Regions from separate parts of the Shewanella sp. POL2 genome, predicted to be linked through region 3. Evidence: predicted binding sites of a transcription regulator. Region 3 holds the regulator's gene; each other region holds the start of a gene.
What was found. Region 3 encodes sigma-54, which starts transcription at its own class of promoters, with help from an activator protein. Its sites were predicted from a motif close to GTTGGCACGNNNNTNGNNT; they were not measured.
Positions count from the first base shown of each region.

Region 1 (5,176 bases), on a different contig from region 3:
AACACGCGCTCAGTTGCGGCGGCGAGTCCCACTTTGGAAGGTTGATTGATGTTATACCAGAGAGACTGATTTTGTTCCATGACTGCGCCCACGATCTGTTTACCCGCGGTTTGCTTGTCGTAGCCATTCGCGTGACTATCTAAATTCAGTAGCATGGGCTGAATATCTAAATGGAAATGGCTAAAGGTATGCCTAAAACCAATTAATGGTTCGAGTTGAGCGGCTTTATAACCTTGGGCTTCAAGCTCTGCATTGAGTGCGGCTTGAGTATTAAACTCGGGGAAGCACCAGAGTCCGCCCCAAATGCCTGCAGGAGGGCGCTTAGCCAAGAAGACTTGATTATCTTTGAGCAAAACCAACATCCAAGCAGATTTCTCTGGGATAGTTTTCTTCGGTTTTTTACCCGGGAAATCGGTTTGCCTACCCATAAGTTGGGCCTTGCAATCGATAGCCACAGGGCAAGCGGCGCAATTGGGTTTGCTGCGAGTACAAATACTGGCACCAATATCCATCATGGCTTGGTTGTATTTTTGAATATCCTGCTCTGGCGTTAACTGTTCAGTTAATTGCCAGAGTTGCTCCTCCACTGGTTTTTGTCCAGGCCAGCCCGAAATCGCGCCATGTCTTGCTAGGACGCGCTTAACATTGCCATCGAGGATAGGATGCTGCTGCCCAAGTGATAGGGATAGCACTGCACCCGCTGTAGAGCGGCCAATGCCTGGCAGTGCTAGCACTTTCTCAAAATTCGTCGGGAATTGTCCTTGATACAAATCGCGAACCATCTTAGCGGCTTTATGCAGATTGCGAGCCCTAGCGTAATAACCAAGGCCTGTCCAATGGTGCAATACTTCATCATCCGGCGCGTTAGCGAGGGCTAATACATCGGGGAAACGCGTCATAAAACGCTGGTAATAGGGAATAACAGTCGCCACCTGAGTTTGTTGCAGCATAATCTCTGAAACCCATACACTATATGGGGTTTTATCTTGCTGCCAAGGGAGGGTTTTACGACCGTGGGTGTCGTACCAATTAACGATACGTGTTGCAAAGGAGGCTGTAGATTTCATCGGCGCAGTGTAGCGGGAGATAGGGCGGCAAACAAGTCACTCTCACAGGAAAAACAGCGCTAGATTCGCTCCGGCGAAGAATCTTGTTATACTTCGCCTCCATTAGTGCTTGCACTGTAAGTTGAACTTTGGATAATGCCCTTCTTTTTAGAGGGTGTTGTCCACGAGACGAGGCAAAAATGAGCGAAGTCACTACCGCTGAATTTAATGAAGAAGGCAAGTATCTGCGTAAGATCAGAAGCTTTGTCCTAAGAGAAGGGCGTTTGACTAAAGGTCAAGCGCAAGCCATTGAGACTCAGTGGCCAACAATGGGCTTAGATTACAGCCCAACACCATTGGATTTAGCCGAAGTTTTTGGCCGCGAAGCTGACACTGTACTGGAGATTGGTTTCGGTATGGGCGCTTCTTTAGTGCAAATGGCGCAAGAAGCACCAGAGCTGAACTTTATCGGTATTGAAGTCCATAAGCCTGGTGTTGGCTCATGCTTAAGTGATGCCGCTGCCGCGGGCGTGACCAATCTTCGTGTGTATCACCATGATGCGATGGAAGTATTAGAACATGCGATTGCCGATGGCAGCCTGACGCGTGTGCAGTTGTTCTTCCCCGATCCTTGGCATAAAAAGCGCCACCACAAACGCCGTATCGTACAAGCTGAATTTGCCGAATTGATCCGCCGTAAACTGAAGATTGGCGGCGTATTCCATATGGCAACCGACTGGGAAAACTACAGCGAACATATGCTGGAAGTGATGAATGTGGCGAGCGGTTACAAGAATCAATCTGCCGATGGTACTGTTGTACCGCGTCCGGATCATCGTCCACTCACGAAATTTGAAGCCCGCGGTCATCGCCTTGGCCATGGCGTATGGGATCTGATGTTCGAGCGTATCGCTTAATATCGTTATCTTTTTATTGGTTTTTTAACACAACGGGGAAAATCACTATGGCAACGAATCGTAGCCGTCGTTTACGTAAGAAAATGCGCGTCGATGAATTCCAAGAGTTAGGTTTTGACATCACTTGGACGTTCGATGCATCTGTCTCTGAAGCTGAAATTGATGCAACTGTCGATAAGTTTATTGATGAGGTGATTGAAGCCCGTAAGCTAGGCTTCCATGGCGGTGGTCATATCGAATGGGAAGGTATTATTGCGACCCAAACTATCGGGAAGTGCACCGAGGAAGATATCGCTGCTGTTAAGGCATTCTGGGCGGGTCAAAAAGTGACTCAACTCGAAGTTAGCGAACTGTACGATATCTGGTGGAGTTAATGCCAGAACAGGCGTTATTAGAGGAAGTGGTCGACAAAGTTCGACCCTTGCTCGGCCAAGGAAAGGTTGCTAATTATATTCCTGCGCTCGCTAATGTTGATGCTGGCAAATTGGGCATAGCCGTGACAACTATTGACGGTGAAACCATAGGCGCAGGCGATTACCTTGAGCCATTTTCAATTCAAAGTATTTCTAAAGTTTTCAGCTTAACCTTAGCGCTAACTTTATATGAAGAAACCGAAATTTGGAGCCGCGTCGGCAAAGAACCCTCGGGACACTCCTTCAATTCATTAGTCCAAGTCGAACTCGAGCGGGGTAAACCTCGCAATCCCTTTATTAATGCTGGCGCGTTAGTCATCGCTGACTTATTACAGAGCCGTTTAGGGGCACCTAAGCATCGGATGTTGGAATTGGTCAGGGCGTTGAGTCAAAACGATAAAGTTTGTTTCGATAAGCAAGTGGCGGATTCTGAATATCAGCATAGTGCTCGCAATGCGGCCATCGCCTATCTGATGAAATCCTTCGGCAATTTTCAAGGTGATGTCGATACAGTGCTGCGCACTTATTTTCATTACTGCGCCTTAAAAATGAACTGCGCCGATCTATCGCGGGCGATGCTGTATTTAGCTAATCGCGGTAAAACTTTAGACGGTACCGAGCTTATTTCGCAAGTGCAGACTCGACAGTTAAATGCCCTGTTAGCAACCTCGGGCTTGTACGATGGCGCTGGTGAGTTTGCCTATCGTGTCGGAATGCCTGGCAAAAGTGGTGTCGGTGGCGGCATTATTGCGGTGATCCCTGGGGAGCTCTCGGTCTGCGTTTGGTCACCCGAATTAGATAACCAAGGTAACTCCCTCGCGGGGACGGCGATGCTTGAGCATCTCAGCCAGCGTCTCGGACGTTCAATCTTCTGATTTACCTCTTTTATTAGCACCCTTAAGCTAAATATTGGTGAAAATCACTAATCATCTATCGGTGCTAATTTTTATAACTCCATACTAATCATATTGTTACAAAGTTGGCACATCTTCTGCTTTTTGTCTTTTAGCATGTTAGCTTAGTCGAATTACTCAGATTAAAGGATGAACCACAATGAAAATAAATACGCTATTAACTGGAGTGGCATTATCGGGCGTTATTTTAGGTGCTTCTGGCTTGCAATCAGCACAAGCGAAAACCGAGCCGCAAATTGATGAGCGCTGTGAGGTTTCCCTTAATTATGATGTGAAAGTCGAACCTAAAAAATTAGTGATGAGTGAGAAGGGCGCCGAGAAGTATCGTATCGAGGTTGACAAGTTATACGTTGAAGGCAAGCAGGTAACTTTAACTGATAAGCAGAAGAAGCTAGTTAGCCAATATGCCGATGAGGTGTCAACTCAGGTACCTGAGGTGATTGAATTAGTCAATGAAGCGGTTGCACTAGCCTCTCAAGCTGTGAGTATGGCGTTAACGCCATTGATGGGCGATGCCGCTGGCGCTAAGTTTGATGAAATGATGGCAGGTGTGCAGAAGCGTGTCGATGCCGTAGCCTACAAGCAGGGCGATAGTTTTTACCTTGGTGCGACCGAAGAGTCGATGCAAAACACTTTTAACGATGAGTTTGAACAGGAAATGGAGCAAATCGTGCAAAACTCCATTGGCACCCTGATGATGAATATCGGTGGCCAAATTCTTGCCGGCGATGGTGAGTCCTTCGATGCTAAGATGGAGGCATTTTCACAAAAAATGGATAGATTAGGCGATGATATTGAGCAGCAAATTGAATCCCAATCCAAGGGGATTGAAGCGAAAGCCGACCGTTTATGTGACCGTTTTGAAAACCTGCTAGTGCTTGAAAATCAACTGCGTAAAGAAGTGCCTGAGTTAGCACCTTACGTGTTGACGCAAAACACTCACCACGAATTGCGTGAGTAGATATCGCAGAAGATATCTAAGGGAATAAACAGGTTTTTATGCTAGAACGTTTGCCTAGCTGGCAAAATGAATAAAGCAGTATAAATGATCAATGCCTCAGCACCTTTGTGTTTGGGGCTTTTTATTGGGGAATTGTTACCAAGCACCTTGATATTAATCCCAATGCTTGCGGCTATTTAGTGTGGAATGTTACATTCTTCAGACTAATGTTTGGTATACTCTTAAAATATAATGAAAAGCTGGCAACTCAGTCAGATAAAACACTCTACTTTAGCTGACTTTTTCGGTTTAAATCTCTACAACGAACCCATTTGCTGTGAGATATTAAGGCGTTATGGAATGCTGCATTCCTGCGTTATTCCGAAAGTTTAAATCACTGTCGAAACTGCTTAAGGCGACTTTCCATGTTAGAACTGTTAGAACCTATTGCGATTTTTACTCATGTGGCCAGAGCCGGAAGTTTCAGTGCGGCCGCAAGAAGGCTTGGGATCTCTAAATCTAAGGTTAGTACGCAGGTAGCCGATCTCGAGCATAGACTCGGTGTTCAACTGATCCAGCGTACTACTCGCAGCTTAAGTTTGACTGAAGCTGGGCATTTGTTATATCTGCAAGGTGAAGAGTTACTCCGCGATGCTGAGCAGGCGATTGCTAGCGTGCATAATTTAAACGATGCGACCCGCGGCGTGTTAAAGGTGGGTATTTCTCAGTCCTTTGGCGCTATGCATATCATTCCCGCACTGCCATCCTTTATGGCAAAACACCCTGAGCTCGAACTGCAAGTCAGTTTGCTTGATCATAAGGTGGATGTGGTCAGTGAAGGTTTAGACTTACTGTTAACGATGTCTGAGCAGCTTCCCCTTGGTATGGTGGCGCGACCTTTGATGAAGTGTCAGTTCCTACTCGTTGCCTCACCCGATTATATTGC
Region 1 is NZ_AKZL01000134.1:1,911-7,086, forward strand. Features, by position in the region: gene mutY (A/G-specific adenine glycosylase) at 1-1,067, opposite strand, end outside; gene trmB (tRNA (guanosine(46)-N7)-methyltransferase TrmB) at 1,247-1,963, shown strand; gene SHEWPOL2_RS20925 (YggL family protein) at 2,011-2,337, shown strand; gene glsB (glutaminase B) at 2,337-3,251, shown strand; gene SHEWPOL2_RS20935 (YggN family protein) at 3,430-4,251, shown strand; gene SHEWPOL2_RS20940 (LysR family transcriptional regulator) at 4,656-5,176, shown strand, end outside.
Region 1: the regulator sigma-54 is predicted to act here: its motif matches at 3,355-3,373, upstream of SHEWPOL2_RS20935 (YggN family protein).

Region 2 (5,176 bases), on a different contig from region 3:
ACCCAGTTTCTCGGAGATGACTTCTTCAAATCCCGATAATTGTCCGTAGCGTAACTGTGCTCGATCTTTTATTTGGGCTTGGGGAATAAGGATCGCGGCTTTTAATTGGCCCGTTGGGCATTGTTGTGTTGGGTCATCATTCAGATCGAGCCTGAGCGACACATAAATTTTATTCCCTTGAATGCGTTCACTCACTAACTGAATACTAATCGCATGAGCGTTACGATTAATGGCGAAGCTGTCTTGCGTGAGATTGCCGTTGGTGGTTTGTTGTTCACTGGATATTTGGATCCCGGTGCTGAGGGTGGCATAGCTAACCGCTTGATTGATGGCTTCTTCCCGCGCTTGGGCGATGTTGCCATTAGTGATGATTGCTTCACCACTGGCCTCGACCCATTCGGCGTTTGTCTGTGCAGCAAATAGCAGTAGGCTGCTGATTATGAGCAAGTTCTTTCTTAGTATGTTCATCAATAAGCCCTTAACTAAAATTGCTGGGATGAGTCAGTTTACTGGCAGTACTTTATTGCTCTAAGCAAATTGTATGCCTGATTTATCGTGGTCTAGGGATAAAGTTATCAATGGATTTGTCGATAATCTGAAGAGTTCATTAAGCGCAATATTTTGACTTGGTCTAATATTTGCTTGATTTACGCCAAAGGCCGCGACTTCATGTGAGTCGCATTGATTTAGACGATGAGGTTATTCCAATGCTGAAGCGTGCATTTATTCCTCTGGCACTTGTGGTGCTGGTAGGTTGTACGACGAAACCCGTTGTACCGCCCAAACCTAGCCTAGTTGATGGCAATGGTTTGCCGCCGACAGCGGTGATTAATCATTTAGCGCAGCGTATTGTGACTGAGCTAGTCAAGCAAAATGATGCATTGCGTCCTGATCAACCTATCGTTGTAACTACACCAGTATTAGTGGGCGACATGACGAGTACGAATGCGGTTGCGCTGCAATTGCAGCAGGGACTCATGGCATCGTTGCACAGTTTTCAATTTAATGTGGTGGAGTTAAATCTCGCTGATGGACTGCATGTTACTGGTGAGGGCGATTTTATTTTGACGCGCGATTGGCAAAAGCTTTCGACCAACTTACCTGTTGACCATATTGTGGTATCCACGATGAGCCCGACGACCAATGGCTTAGCCATTAATACTCGAATCGTTACCTTAAGTAACAACCGAGTGGTGTCAGCTTCACAGACCTTTGTGACACAAAAAGAATTAAGCAATTATATGCAGCCCTCTGAGCAAGTGATCTCCCACGATGGGATTTTATATCGTCAGTCGGCTCCCGGTATGAATGAAGTGCGTGTATTAGGAGATGGAAAATGAAACGCTACCTGTTAGTGATTGCGGCGCTTCTACTGACAAGTTGTGCCTCTAGAGACAAGTATGTGCAGTGGGAAGATGTTCCTCCATCTAGCTTCCCTAAGCTAACGGCCATTGGTTATGCCCCGTTAGCGACTCAACCAGCGAAAGAGCAATCTCAAAGAATGTTGATGGCGATGCAAGCATCTAAAATTGTGGCTTACCGTGAGCTAGCTGAACAAGTATACGGCCAAAAGATCACCGCTAACAGCAGTGTCAGTGATTGGATGCTAACCGATGATAATGTTAAAGCTTCAGTCACTGGGTTGATCCGCGGCGCAAGAGTAGTTAAAAGTTATCCCGCAGGTGAGCATTACGTTACTGAGTTAGAACTTGATTTTTCTAAGGTATGGCAAATCTATCAGCAGCAGAGTCGGCCACAGAGAATTAAAGAAGTCACTTACTTTTAAGGTGTTATCTCCTATCCGCCAGAAGACAAGCATGAGATGGTTTGGGTACGGATAATCGATAAACAAAAACCGCGCTTACTAAGCGCGGTTTTTGTTTGAAATCCGTTTGTACTTATAACACCTTACGCTTTTAGATCATTGCCTAAGCTTGAGATTGTTGATGTTTTACCTTTATCGTTATACGTCAGCGTGGTGGCATTTCGGCTCGCCTGCAAGGCTTGAGCAAAGCGGTTTAGGCTTGCAAGATTCATCTCGATCAAACTAGCATTTTGTGCGTTGAGATCTTTGCATTCTGCTAGAGCCTCTTTAACCACTGCCATTTTATCGGATAGCTCAACTTGCTCTGTGAGTAAGGCTTTATCGCTGTGACTAGCCAGCAAGTCATCATTTGCTTTAAGGTCTTGTAGACATGTTGATTTTTGCTCAGCAAGCGACAAAAGCAAATCGGCGTTTTGGTCAACCAAAGCGCCTTTTTCCTTAAGAATAATTTGTTTAAGAACAGCCAAATGGGCGTGTTGTTGATCTACCAGTTTAGCTATTTCTGTCATAGTTACTCTTTATTAAGCTCATTTAATTCTGCTTCGAAGCTGGCAATATTCGCAGCCAACTTTTCGGGATCAATTTTATAACGACCTTCGGCAATGGCTTGTTTTATTTCGGCCACCTTCTTTTGGTCGACTTCAGGTAGACTGGCCATTTTGGTTTGAGCTCCTTGTAACTGTTGAGCTTGAGCCGTAATGACAACAGAGTCACCTTTTAGTTGAGTTGATTTAGCTGCTACCTGAGAGGTTTTCTCGCTTTCGCTGCTTTGTTTAGTGCTGTTTGAACGGACTTGTGCGGCCGCTCCGGCGTTAAATTTGCTAATATCAATTGCCATTTTAGGCTCCAGCGTCATGTATACGGATTTCTTAACTGGGGTATCGGCAGCTTATCGAAAAGCTTTAGCTTATTTTACATTCTAACTTCTACTTCGCCAATCGCCGTAATTATGGCATCTAGCTCTTTGTTAGAACTGCTATTTTTGATTCGAATTTGGTCGCCAATATTACCATCTTGCAGCGCCTCTCCCACAGTTTTTAGTACGAAGTTATTTGAACGCACATAAATCGACACTGTGTCATTTTTACAGACAAAGCAAAGGTTGTTCGCAAAAATAGGATAATTTTTCGCGACTCGGCGTTTAACTCTCACGCCTGTTAGCTGATTAGTATCGCTAAATTGCATGCCACGCAAACTATTTTGGTCAACATAGCGGATCTCGACCTGTAAAGGACTGATTAATTCACCTGGCGCTAAGGTTTCGGTTGCGACCACAACAGGAAAAAGAATGTCTACTCGAACAGACATAAAAATCTGCCAAGGGTAGGCGAGATCGGGGGTATCACAACTGACTTTTATGGTGTTATTACGGCTAATTTCGCGTTCTGAAGCTAATTCGACCCTTATTGGTGATGTGCACTGTGCTGGCAGCATTCGGTTATCGACCGTTTGTGGATTAATGTCGACTTTCGCATTTGCAGGTACAGCAATCTTTTCATTAATAAGGGCTTTAGCTAATTCGGATATCGCCGATACGCTAGGTATCACGGGTTCAGCCTTAGCTGCCGTGGATAGAAAAAGTGCGAAAATACTCAAAAAATAGACTAAATTTACTTTCATAATGAAGAGACTAGCTTGTAACGCCAGAATACACCTATACTTTTATCAAGCGTGAAACTGTTCAATGCTTCTTTCTTAGATTTTTGGTGTCAGAAGTTTGACTTAGTTTCAACTATGTTTATCGATAACAAGACGTAAGCAATTAATATGCCTATACTCAAACGAGTTTTAGGGCCGTACATAAACAGAACAACAAGGCAGAGTTATGTCGAGTATTCTTGATTCAGTCAACAAACGAACCCAACTCGTAGGTCAAAACCGGCTAGAACTATTGCTATTTAAGTTAAATGGTCGTCAACGGTTTGGGATAAACGTATTTAAAGTGAAAGAGGTTTTGCAATGCCCGCCATTAACGACATTGCCTAAACTCAATCCTTACGTCAAAGGAGTTGCCCATATTCGTGGCACAACTATTTCTGTTATCGATCTGAGTGCGGCAACGGGAGGGCGTCCGTTAGCGAGCACTGAAAATTGCTTTATCATCATTTCGGAATATAACCGTAGTGTGCAGGGGTTCTTGGTTAGTTCTGTTGAACGTATTATCAACATGAACTGGGAAGCTATTATGCCGCCACCGCAAGGTGCTGGGCGTTATTCCTATTTAACCGCGGTTACCGAGATTGAAGGTGAATTGGTTGAAATCTTGGATGTTGAAAAGATTTTAGATGAAATCTCACCTGTCAAAACGGCCATTAGTGAAGAGGTTAATGAGCAACTTACTCTCGATAGAAGTCAGCATTACCATATTATGGTGATTGATGATTCGGCGGTGGCACGCAAGCAAATTATTCGGTCGTTAGAGTCGTTAAATTTACAAATTGACACGGCAAAGGATGGTCGTGAGGCACTTGATAAGCTCAAGGCCATTGCAAGTGAAATGAATAACGTTGCCGATGAAATTCCACTCATTATCTCCGATATTGAGATGCCCGAAATGGATGGTTATACCTTAACGGCTGAGATCCGTGATGATCCTAAGCTTAAAAATATCAAGGTGGTACTGCACACCTCATTAAGCGGTGTCTTTAACCAAGCCATGGTACAAAAGGTTGGTGCCAATGACTTTATCGCAAAATTTAACCCTGACGAATTAGCTGCGGCAGTGAACAAGCATTTAAGTTTGTAGTGAGAGTGTGGGTTAGTGCCTAGTTGAGCTTTACGCTATAATCTAGCCCTTATTACATGATTGTTGTGCACTTATTTTGGTGCTTGCTATAGGATCTAGGACGTGAATGTGCCTGATAAATCACTCGCTGAAGCAGAATATAATCAATTTAGGTTGTTCTTAGAACAACATAGCGGCATCGTGCTAGGTGAAAATAAACAATACCTCGTACGTAGTCGTCTCGCGCCATTGATGGGCAAATATAACCTTCCTTCGTTATCCGATGTGGTAAAGCATTCGATGAAACCCACGGAACGAGCTTTACGAGCTGAAGTTATTGATGCCATGACCACTAATGAAACCTTATGGTTTCGTGATCGTTATCCATTTGAATTGCTTAATAATGTGCTATTACCAGAATACAGTAAGTTAGGTAGACCTTTAAAGATATGGTCTGCAGCTTGCTCGTCGGGTCAAGAGCCATATTCTTTAGCAATGACCATATTAGAGTACCAGCAAAAAAAACCAGGGGCGCTGCCTGGTGGTGCCTCGATTCAAGCAACGGATCTTTCTCCTTCTATGTTGGAGCGATGTAAAAATGCTGAGTATGATAGTTTAGCGTTAGC
Region 2 is NZ_AKZL01000001.1:69,757-74,932, reverse strand. Features, by position in the region: gene SHEWPOL2_RS00375 (flagellar assembly protein FlgT) at 1-468, opposite strand, end outside; gene SHEWPOL2_RS00370 (FlgO family outer membrane protein) at 708-1,340, shown strand; gene SHEWPOL2_RS00365 (LPP20 family lipoprotein) at 1,337-1,786, shown strand; gene SHEWPOL2_RS00360 (flagellar protein FlgN) at 1,909-2,334, opposite strand; gene flgM (flagellar biosynthesis anti-sigma factor FlgM) at 2,337-2,663, opposite strand; gene flgA (flagellar basal body P-ring formation chaperone FlgA) at 2,738-3,445, opposite strand; gene SHEWPOL2_RS00345 (chemotaxis protein CheV) at 3,651-4,571, shown strand; gene SHEWPOL2_RS00340 (protein-glutamate O-methyltransferase CheR) at 4,674-5,176, shown strand, end outside.
Region 2: the regulator sigma-54 is predicted to act here: its motif matches at 3,582-3,600, upstream of flgA (flagellar basal body P-ring formation chaperone FlgA).

Region 3 (5,176 bases):
GTATTGGGATCGCAGGTGAGCAGATCCGCAAGTTTGACCCCACCAAGCACGCGATCGTGTTTATCCACCACGTATAAAGTATCGGTAGTGTCGGGCAGGTTGCCCCGTTGGCGCAAATAACGCAGTACCACATCGATATTGACATCGGGTCTTAAGGTTACTGTGTCGGTGTTCATTAAGCTGCCTGCGGTCTCATCGGGATAAGAGAGCGCTTGCTCGACTCGCTGGCGGTTTTGCAGACTCATCGACTGTAATACTTGTTTATACACAGTATCTGGCAGGCTTCGCAGAATATAAGCCAGATCGTCCGTATCCATGCTGGCGGTAGCCTTGGCGACTCGCTCTGGACTCATGGTGCTGATCAGCGGGTCTTTTAACTCTTCGCTGAGTTCATCGAGAATATCCCCGAGCTGATCTTGATCGACGAGTTGCCATAACACCTGCCGAGCTTTGGGAGGTGACGATTCTAAAATCAATGCGATATCTGACGGCGCCATATTTTGTAGCATTTGCCTGACATGCACAAACATACCACTGTTGAGGGCTTGACTCAGTTGGTCGAGACGGTGTTCGGCTTGTAAACTGTCTGAGGCTTCTACAGGCATGTTTCCTCCATGGCGGCGGTGGATGGGTTGGCGTTTAGCTATTGAGGACTTAAGCCAAAGCGCAGCAGTACATTGTAATTTAGCGCACGGGAGGGCGTCGAGTCACAAATGTGTTTTACTGGTATAAGGTGCTGAAATCAAAACCAAACAGGATACTGAATACCGGCAGGGATCATCGAGATGATACCATCAGCAGGCTTCGTCAAACTTAGCGTCGATAAGGGCACAAATGGCATTAAGTGCAGGCTCGGCATCCGGGCCTTCGGCGATGAGGGTGATGGTTTTACCCATGCCCGTCTCGAGCATGAGTAAACCCAATACACTGGCGGCAGAGGCCTGTTTTTCACCTTGGATCAGCGTAATGCTGGCATCAAACTCAGAAGCAAGCACCACGAGCTTTGTGGCGGCGCGGGCATGTAAGCCGAGTTTATTGCAGATGGTGACTTGGCGCTCAAGTTTTGGCATGGCTCAACTCTCGATGGCGCGCATTGACTTTATGTTTGCCATTACTAAAACGTTTAGCTAGTTGCTCAGCTACATAGACTGAGCGGTGTTGGCCACCTGTGCAACCAATCGCAATCGTGAGATAGCTACGATTATTGCGCTCTAAATGGGGCAACCAGGTTTCGAGCAAATTCTCGATTTGCCAGATGAACTTATTCACCAGTGGCTGACGATTTAAAAACTCCGCTACGGGTTCATCTAAACCGGTGAGAGGTCTAAGCTCCGGTTCCCAATGGGGATTTGGCAAAAAGCGCACATCAAACATAAAGTCAGCTTCGGTCGGCATACCATGCTTAAAACCGAAGGACTCGAAGTTGATCACCAGTTCCTTATCGACACTGCCAAGGAGTATTTGCCGCACTTGGTCGCTGAGTTCATAGATATTCAGATTCGAGGTATCTATATAGTGATCCATCTGCTGTGACAGCGGCTCGAGCAATTTGCCTTCAAGCTTGATGGCTTCTTGCAGTGACACTCGGCTCTTCGATAAGGGATGTAAGCGCCGCGTTTCACTGTAGCGTTTGAGCAACACTTTATCGCTGGAGTTTAAGAAGAAGCTGGTGAGTTCAGTGCCCGTAGGCAGGCTGGCAAGCTGTTTAACCAGGACTTTGTCTTGCTCTGGTAAATTGCGCACGTCAACACTGATAGCAACGAGATCGTTACTGCCTTTGAGCTGTTCAAGCAAACTACCAATCAACGGCAAAGGCAAATTATCGACACAATAGTAGCCGAGATCTTCAAGCACTCTAAGTGCGACCGATTTGCCTGAGCCTGAACGCCCTGACACTATGACCAGTTTCATCCAATGATTACCTGATAGAGTTCCGTTTCATCATGCGTCTTGCGCAATTGTTTTAATATTTGCTTGTCACTGAGCTTTTCAGCCATGCATGACAAGGTACTTAGGTGCTGCTGACATTGGTCGGCAGGCACGAGTAGTGCAAATAAAATATCGACGGGTTGTTTATCGATAGCATCAAAGGCTATCGGCTCCTCACATTTTATCAATATCGCTATGGGTTGTGTTATATCGGTTAATCGACCATGTGGAATGGCGATACCGTTACCTATACCTGTGCTACCCATCTTTTCGCGCGCCACGAGGCTTTCGAAGATCTCTTGAGATGAGAGGGTGGGGTACTGGGCAGCGGCTAAGTCGCTGATGAGTTCCAGTACCTTTTTCTTACTGCCCGGAGTGGCGCAGGTTGTGCACTCCGGCCGCAGTATGGTACGAAGTTCCATTGCTAGTGTTTTGTTAACTTCTCTTTGTGTTTAATAACCTGACGATCAAGTTTATCAATCAGGACGTCTATGGCAGCATACATATCTGCATGCTCTGAAGTCGCGAAGACTTCACCACCGGTGAGGTTGATTCTCGCTTCGGCAATCTGTTGCATTTTCTCAACATTGAGCACAACGTGCACATTATTGATCTGTTCGAAATGACGTTCAAGTTTTGAAAACTTTTCCTCAACATATGCCCGTAACGATTCAGTAATCTCGATATGGTGTCCACTTAGGTTTATTTGCATAGAAACGTCCTCCGATACTCACAATAGGCTATAAGCTTTTACGCTGATTGGAAGGGGGAATAAGCATCGCTTCTCGGTACTTCGCAATGGTTCTGCGCGCAACGTTAATTCCCTGTTCTGCCAGAAGTTGAGCCATCTTGCTGTCGCTTAATGGTTTTTTCTGGTTTTCCGCTGCAACCAGTTTCTTAATGAAAGCTCTGATTGCTGTGGATGAGCACTCACCGCCATCATCCGTCCCGACGTGGCTTGAGAAGAAATATTTTAGTTCAAAAAGTCCTTTTGGGGTATGCATGTATTTTTGAGTCGTCACCCGTGAAATGGTGGACTCATGCATTTCTACCGCTTCGGCGATATCGTTAAGGACCATAGGTTTCATGGCTTCTTCGCCATATTCGAAGAAACCCTGTTGGTATTGCACTATGCAGTTTGCCACCTTGAGCAGTGTTTCGTTGCGGCTTTCAAGGCTTTTGATAAACCATTTAGCCTCTTGCAGATGGCCACGAATAAATTGGCTATCAGCTTGATTTTTTGAACTTCGGGCCATTGCTGCATATTGCTGATTTACGTTGATTTTTGGCATGCAGTCAGGGTTTAATTCGACCACCCAACGGCCGTTTTTCTTCGACACCGATACATCGGGGATCACATATTCTTCATCGACAGGGGTGATGAGTAAACCGGGGCGAGGATTTAAGGTTTGGATCAGCGCAATACTGTCCCTTAACTCGTCTTCTTTCAGTTTGGTCTTACGCATTAACAGCCTAAAGTCGCGAGCGGCGATCAGATCTAAATGATCTTTGATCAGCATGCGGGCGTTTTCGATGTGAGGGGTATCAGGCGAAAAATGAGATAGCTGGATCAGTAAACATTCGCTTAAATCCCTTGCCGCGACACCAACGGGGTCGAAATGTTGAATACGCTTGAGCACGGCTTCAACTTCGTCGAGTTCAATCTCGGGATTGCCCATGGCTTCGAGGATATCTTCAGTGCTTTGAGTGAGATAACCTTGATCGTCAATGGCATCAATAATCGCGGTGGCAATGGCTAAATCGGTTTCAGAGAAGGGTGTGAGGTTTTTTTGCCATTCTAAATGTTCGTACAACCCCTCGCTAGTTTCCCCTTGGAAGGGCATGTCATCTTCACGGCTGGCGCCAGAACCTGAGTTTGGCGATGCGGTAAAGACTTCATCCCAAGTGGTATCCATGGGTAACTCTTCGGGCAGAGATTCTTTGGTCAGCGACTCGGCAATGTCCACGGTGGAGTTATCTTGTTCCTGTGGCTGGGCAGTCGTTTCGCTAAAGTCGGTATCGGCGATATCTTGCTTACGTTCGCTAGGCGCGTCAAATTGCTCCTCTTCCAGCTCGAGAAGAGGATTAGAGTCTAAGGCTTGCTGGATTTCTTGTTGCAGTTCCAATGACGACAGTTGCAGCAGGCGAATGGCCTGCTGAAGTTGTGGCGTCATGGTTAACTGTTGACCCAGTTTGAGCTGGAGTGACGCTTTCATGTTACCGCTGATCCCTAGGTTATTATTGTGAGTTTAGGTCGCTTGATATCATATGGATGGAGCCTAGCGCTCTCAAATTCAAGGCTTATTAGCTTTGTTTTAGTAACTATAGCCTGAATTGTTCACCTAAGTACACAGCCCTAACTTGCTGATTGTCTAAGATCTCTGCGGGTGTGCCCTCGGCAATAAGATTACCGTGACTCACAATGTAAGCATGTTCACAGACGTCTAAGGTCTCGCGCACATTGTGGTCAGTGATAAGTACTCCAAGGCCTCGGCTCTTAAGCTGCTCGATAATTTTCTTGATATCGATAACGGAGATCGGATCAACGCCCGCAAAGGGCTCATCAAGCAGAATAAACTTGGGGTTGGCCGCTAAGGCGCGGGCAATTTCGACGCGGCGACGTTCACCGCCCGATAAGGACATGCCTTGGCTGTCACGAATATGGGTGATATGGAACTCTTCTAGCAGTTGCTCTAGTGCTTCTTCGCGCTGGTCACTATTGAGCTCTTTACGGGTTTGCAGTACCGCCATGATGTTGTCGTGTACGGTTAATTTACGAAAGATACTCGCTTCCTGTGGTAGGTAACCAATACCTTTGCGGGCACGCAGATGCATAGGATCGGCGGTTAAATCATCATCGTCGATAAAGATATGGCCTTTATCGCTTTTAACTAAGCCCACGACCATGTAAAAGGTGGTGGTTTTGCCCGCGCCGTTAGGGCCGAGTAGGCCGACGACTTGACCCGTTTTGACCGTCAGGCTGACATCTTTGACAACCTGACGACTCTTATAACTCTTGGCGAGATTCTGTGCTTTTAAGGTGATTTGGGTCATTTAGAATCCTGTTTTTTCACAGGTTTATCTGTTGGTGTATTTTTGAGTTCTTCCTGATAATTATCAGGTTGAATAATGGTAATTACGCGATCATCACCATTGCCGCTACTTTCGGCGATCAGTTTTTGCTGAATAATATCGTAACGAATTAAATTGCCTGTAACTTGACTACCCGCTTGGTCTAGGGTCGCTG
Region 3 is NZ_AKZL01000133.1:2,542-7,717, reverse strand. Features, by position in the region: gene mgtE (magnesium transporter) at 1-605, opposite strand, end outside; gene SHEWPOL2_RS20890 (HPr family phosphocarrier protein) at 795-1,070, opposite strand; gene rapZ (RNase adapter RapZ) at 1,057-1,911, opposite strand; gene ptsN (PTS IIA-like nitrogen regulatory protein PtsN) at 1,908-2,351, opposite strand; gene hpf (ribosome hibernation promoting factor) at 2,354-2,641, opposite strand; gene SHEWPOL2_RS20870 (RNA polymerase factor sigma-54) at 2,670-4,145, opposite strand; gene lptB (LPS export ABC transporter ATP-binding protein) at 4,252-4,983, opposite strand; gene lptA (lipopolysaccharide transport periplasmic protein LptA) at 4,980-5,176, opposite strand, start outside.

Region 4 (5,176 bases), on a different contig from region 3:
ATAAATACCAGTCGCGCTTCCATGGTAATCAGCGCAGTACCTTTTAGGGGGTGGAAACGTACCATGTTCAGACTGGTTGGGACGAATAGGGTATGTACGTACTCACCAAACTTGAGCATTTGCACGCCGTTGATCGACACTTCGGCCGCGCGACGCATCATGTTAAACATGCTGATCCGCAGGTGACGGGCAAAACGCTCATTAACAATTTCGAGCGTGGGCATACGACCACGCACAATCCGATCTTGGGAAGAAAAATCGTAGGAACGAGCCTCCTGCCCAGCGGCATCAAGCTCATCATCCTCTTCGACATCATCGACCCCGTGTAAGAGCGCATCAATTTCGTCTTGGCTTAATAAATCACTCACAGTATTGTCTTCGCCTCTTTAAGGTGCTGAAGATGAAAGGTTATTGCATGACAAAACCAGTAAAGAGCACTTTTTCAACCACTTTACGTCCCGTTACAGATTGCAACGTGTTTTGTACGCTCAACAGGGCTAATTGTCGTAATTCATCTTTACCCGCCTGTGTACTTAGCTTTTGCACATCGGCACCACTAAAAGTGGTTAGCAGCGCATCTTCAATCAATGGAATGTGCTTTTGGGTCAACACATCATCATCTTGACCTCTGACCATAAGTTGCACTTTGATTTCGACAAGCCGAGCGCGATCCGGTCCTGGAAGGTTAAATAAAAATGGGCGAGGCATCGGCACATAAGCTGCCAATGCCGGCTCAGCAGCCGGCGCTGCCGTTTCGGTTTTAGTACCTTCGGCCTCGACAGGAGCCTCTTCACTACTTCCAAGGAAAAACCAAAGCGCGCCACCAATTAATAGCGCAACAAAGACACCCACACCGATAAAAATAAATAGCTTCTTTTTACTTTTTGGTGCTTCAGTACTTTCAAGTTCTAGTGATTCTTCCTTGGCCATTTTCTGTTCTCTTTAAATAGGCTAAATTTGGGAATGGGATTAAGGCTCAGTTTATAATCCACTTTGTTACTATAGGTTACCTGCTTAAGCGTAATAATCTATACCCGAATTTAAACTAGTTGCTTGATTTAAACCTAAATCGAGTTCTTCTGCCGAGAAATCATCCACATTTCCACCACTTGAACCGCCACTGTCTGCAAATCCTCCCTCACGGCGTTGTCCTTGGTCACCTTGAGAGACGTGACTGTCAGCGAGTTGCATGCCTTGTTCTTGTAATAATTCACGTAAACGAGGAATCGCTTGCTCAACCACATCGCGGGTCTGCGCCTGAGCAACATGGAATTGTACTTGCGTTTGGTCGCCATGTACTTGCACTTTAACTAGCATATGACCCAGTTCTGGCGGATCTAACCGAATTTCAGCCTGCTGGATCCCTTGACTTACCATAGTCACCAACTGCTGTTTCATCACGGGTGAAAAACGCTGGATCATCTCCTGCATTTGGTTTTGAGTTTCTACACCTTGGCGCAAGGAAAGCTGCACTTGTGGAATATCCTGACGATTTGTTACCTGCGTAGTCAAAGAATGCAATGAGGATACAGGTTTAAATTCAACAGGCTTAAACTCGCTGCCCGTCTCTTCACTGCCAGAGCTTAAAGCAGCAACTTGGCTATCTTGCTGCGCATCGAGAGTAACCGCTAACTTAGCGTCTTTTAGCAAAAAGCCTGCTGAAATCTCGGCGCGGGATGGGGTGTCAGCAGTAAGACTCGGGTCGATGGCTGTGGTACCTGATACATTAGTCGCTACATTAGTGCCTAAGGTATTAAGATCGTTAGTATTCGCGGCTGTGGCCGAATTCGTCGTTAAAACATCACTCGCAGAGGCATTGGCCGCTTTGATTGGTGTTTGATTATCAACGGCTTGTGATGCCATGCTTTGAAATGCAAGTGCTTTATCTGCTGGCTGCGTCGACACATTTATCGCCTTAGCGCCAATGTCTGTGGTACCAAGCTCTTTTCCCCCTAATACGGGCTCACCCTCGATGGGTAAAATATGATTTTCGGGCGGTTTAACGAACTTTTCGCTGCGCAGACCTGTAAGTAACGCTGCATCATCAATCAAATGCGGCTCATCAACAGAGGTACCTTGAGTATCCGTCTCAGCCACAGTCACGGCCGCAACCAAAGCATCGACATCAGCCGCTGAAATCTGTGGTTCTACACTTTCAGCATCAACGGCGTTCTGTTGTGAGGCTTGCTGTTGTAATAGCGGTACGGTGACTTGTGCAGTATTTTGTCCGGCCGCCTTTGGAGCGACTGCCCCAGAGCCTTCTGATTCAGTACTAACGTTCAGTTTGTTATCGCCAAGACCAGTGTTAGAGGGCTGAGCGTACTTAGCCATTTCATCGGAAAAAGTGCCGTCAACAATAGAGTTGTCGGTCTGAGATGGAGCATCGACTAATAACGAGGGTGAGTCGGCATCGGCATCATCCGTTACCGTGATATCAGCCTCAAGCGGCAAAGACTCGCCCGGCGCTGCCGCTTTCTTCATCTCATTTGCCATACCAATCTGGGCAAAAATCAAGTTGATATCGGCTTCATCATCAGTGTTGGTATCGTCAGTGCTGGCTTCCACTTTGGCAGATTTGACGGCAACATCCTGAGACACTGGGGGTTTAGTCGAGGGGGAAGATACGGATGTGACTAAAGCCAACGCTGCAGAAAAGTCTTCACTATTAGCATCTTGCCCCAATATTTTACTTGAGCCAGCACTATTTTTCGCATTAGATACTAATAGGATATTGTTCATTTGTTGCATAAAAGCTCCTAAACATCCGCCCAGAGGAAAAAGAGCGTGGGCAAACGTCAATTTATACGGCTTTGGCTATATCTGGCATAAATCAAGCAAATAAAATGCCAACAAATGGATATTAAAAATTCGAGTATTATTGACTGTCGGATTGGTTAATTACTTCTTACGACGGAAAAATTGCTGCGAAGCAAATTCATCCGTCATTTTTTGCTCTTTTTTGAGCTCAATGACTTGGCGCTTTTTCTCTTTATTTTCTAACAGTAGTTCTACAGCCTTACGTTTTTTTGTTTTTCTAGCCAGTGCTGCTGACGGTAGTGTTTCTGCTTTTCACCATCGGCTACGACACGATTTTGCTGAGCAATAGCCTCATCGATTTGCCGAATAAAACGATGGAATTGGTGGTAATGACTCGCACTAATGGCCTGCCCCTGCTGCGACTGCATCTGCTTCATATAATCCAAGCGATAGTTATTTAGCGCATCGAGCTGATTTTGGCGCTTTTGGCACTCAAGTTGTGCCGACTTGAGCAGCAGCGCAGCCTGTTCCTCGGCATCGAGGGCTAACTTTAATACGAGTAATAGGGGATCGGCATTCGCCATAACGGCCTCAATTATTTACATTGCGCAGCAAGTTGCCCGAGCATCATTTGACTATCAGCAAAACTAAAGGCATCACGCATGGTTTGCCGCAGAAAAGCGTTCATTGCAGGTTGTAGACGTATCGCATTATCAATACGAGGATCGCTCCCTTGTGCATAAGCGCCAATAGAAATCAGATCCTTATTCTGCTGATAAAGGGAATAGGTTTGCTTGACGCGGCGCATGGCCTCAAGATGTTCATTGGAAATTACCATAGGCGCCACACGGCTAATAGAAGCCTCAATATCAATGGCAGGATAATGCCCAGAATCAGCAAGCGATCGAGAAAGCACAATATGACCATCGAGGATCGCCCGAGAAGCATCAGCAATCGGGTCCTGTTGGTCATCGCCCTCGGTCAGTACTGTGTAAAATGCGGTGATAGAACCCTGTCCAGGACCACCATTGCCCGCCCGTTCAACCAGACGCGGCAATTTAGCAAACACCGATGGTGGGTAACCTTTAGTCGCCGGCGGTTCACCGACAGCCAGAGCAATCTCACGCTGCGCTTGGGCGTAACGAGTCAGACTATCCATTAATAACAATACGTTATAGCCTAAATCACGAAAATATTCAGCGATACGAGTCGAGGTTTCACAGGCGCGAAGGCGCATCAGCGGTGAAGTATCGGCGGGGGCAGCTACCACAACCGATCGCGCTCTCCCCTTTTCACCTAGGATTTCTTCAATAAATTCTTTGACTTCGCGGCCACGCTCCCCAACGAGCCCCACCACAATAATGTCGGCCGTGGTACCTCGGGTCATCATACCTAACAGCACACTCTTACCCACACCGGAGCCCGCAAACAAGCCCATACGTTGTCCCTTGCCAACAGTTAACATGGCATTGATGGCGCGTACGCCCACATCGAGTGGTTCGGTGATCGCACGGCGTGAAAGCGGATTGATGGCGTTACTGTGTCTTGGCGCCTGCTGTTCGGTAGATAACGCGCCGAGGCCGTCTAACGGCACACCATTACCGTCGAGCACGCGCCCTAACAGGGATAAGCCCACATTCAGACCCGCCTGCTCTCCAAGGGGAACAACCCGTGCACCGGGTAACACGCCACGCAGCTCTTCAATTGGCATGAGATATAATAATTCATCATCAAAACCAACGACTTCGGCAATTAACTCTCCTGCCATGGTCTCAATAGAACACAAACTACCGACGGGTGCTCGACAGCCACTTGCCTCTAAGGTTAAGCCGACCACGCGCACTAATTGTCCACAGGCAACAGCGCGAAATGGGGGCACGTTATTGATGCAATGATTCAGTTTATTCAGCAGTTGATGGCGGCGATTTTGCATCTTGCTCTCCATCAGCTTGCGACTCTGTACTCAGGGACTCGGTGCTCTGCGCCTCGTCACCTAGCTCTGAACTCGATCCCCGTTTTGCAGCGTTTTCCTCATCGAGAACCGCTTGGCGCTGTTGCTGCTGGTGACTCAAATGGGACTGTTGATTACGTAAGGACTCAAACACCGCATCGATGCGCGAGGACAGGGTTAAGTCCACCAGCGAGCGTTGGCTGCTGATAATACAATCCCCAGAATTTAAGCTGGGATCGGCCTCTAACTGCCACTGATTACGGTTCAATTGGGTACTGGAATATAGCTGCTCCACCAAGGCAACATCATCGGGATGCATGCGAATACTGACGCTTTGCTCCTTGATTGGCAGAGATTCGACCCCTAAACGTAGCGCCGACAGGATTTGTTCTGGATGAGTTTTAAGTTCATGACCAATCACAGATTTGGCCAGCGCCATAGTGAGTGTCATTAAGGAATGTTCAATAT
Region 4 is NZ_AKZL01000001.1:40,511-45,686, forward strand. Features, by position in the region: gene fliM (flagellar motor switch protein FliM) at 1-368, opposite strand, end outside; gene fliL (flagellar basal body-associated protein FliL) at 409-930, opposite strand; gene SHEWPOL2_RS00205 (flagellar hook-length control protein FliK) at 1,015-2,748, opposite strand; partial or broken gene fliJ (flagellar export protein FliJ) at 2,899-3,341, opposite strand; gene fliI (flagellar protein export ATPase FliI) at 3,353-4,690, opposite strand; gene fliH (flagellar assembly protein FliH) at 4,659-5,176, opposite strand, start outside.
Region 4: the regulator sigma-54 is predicted to act here: its motif matches at 2,833-2,851, upstream of SHEWPOL2_RS00205 (flagellar hook-length control protein FliK).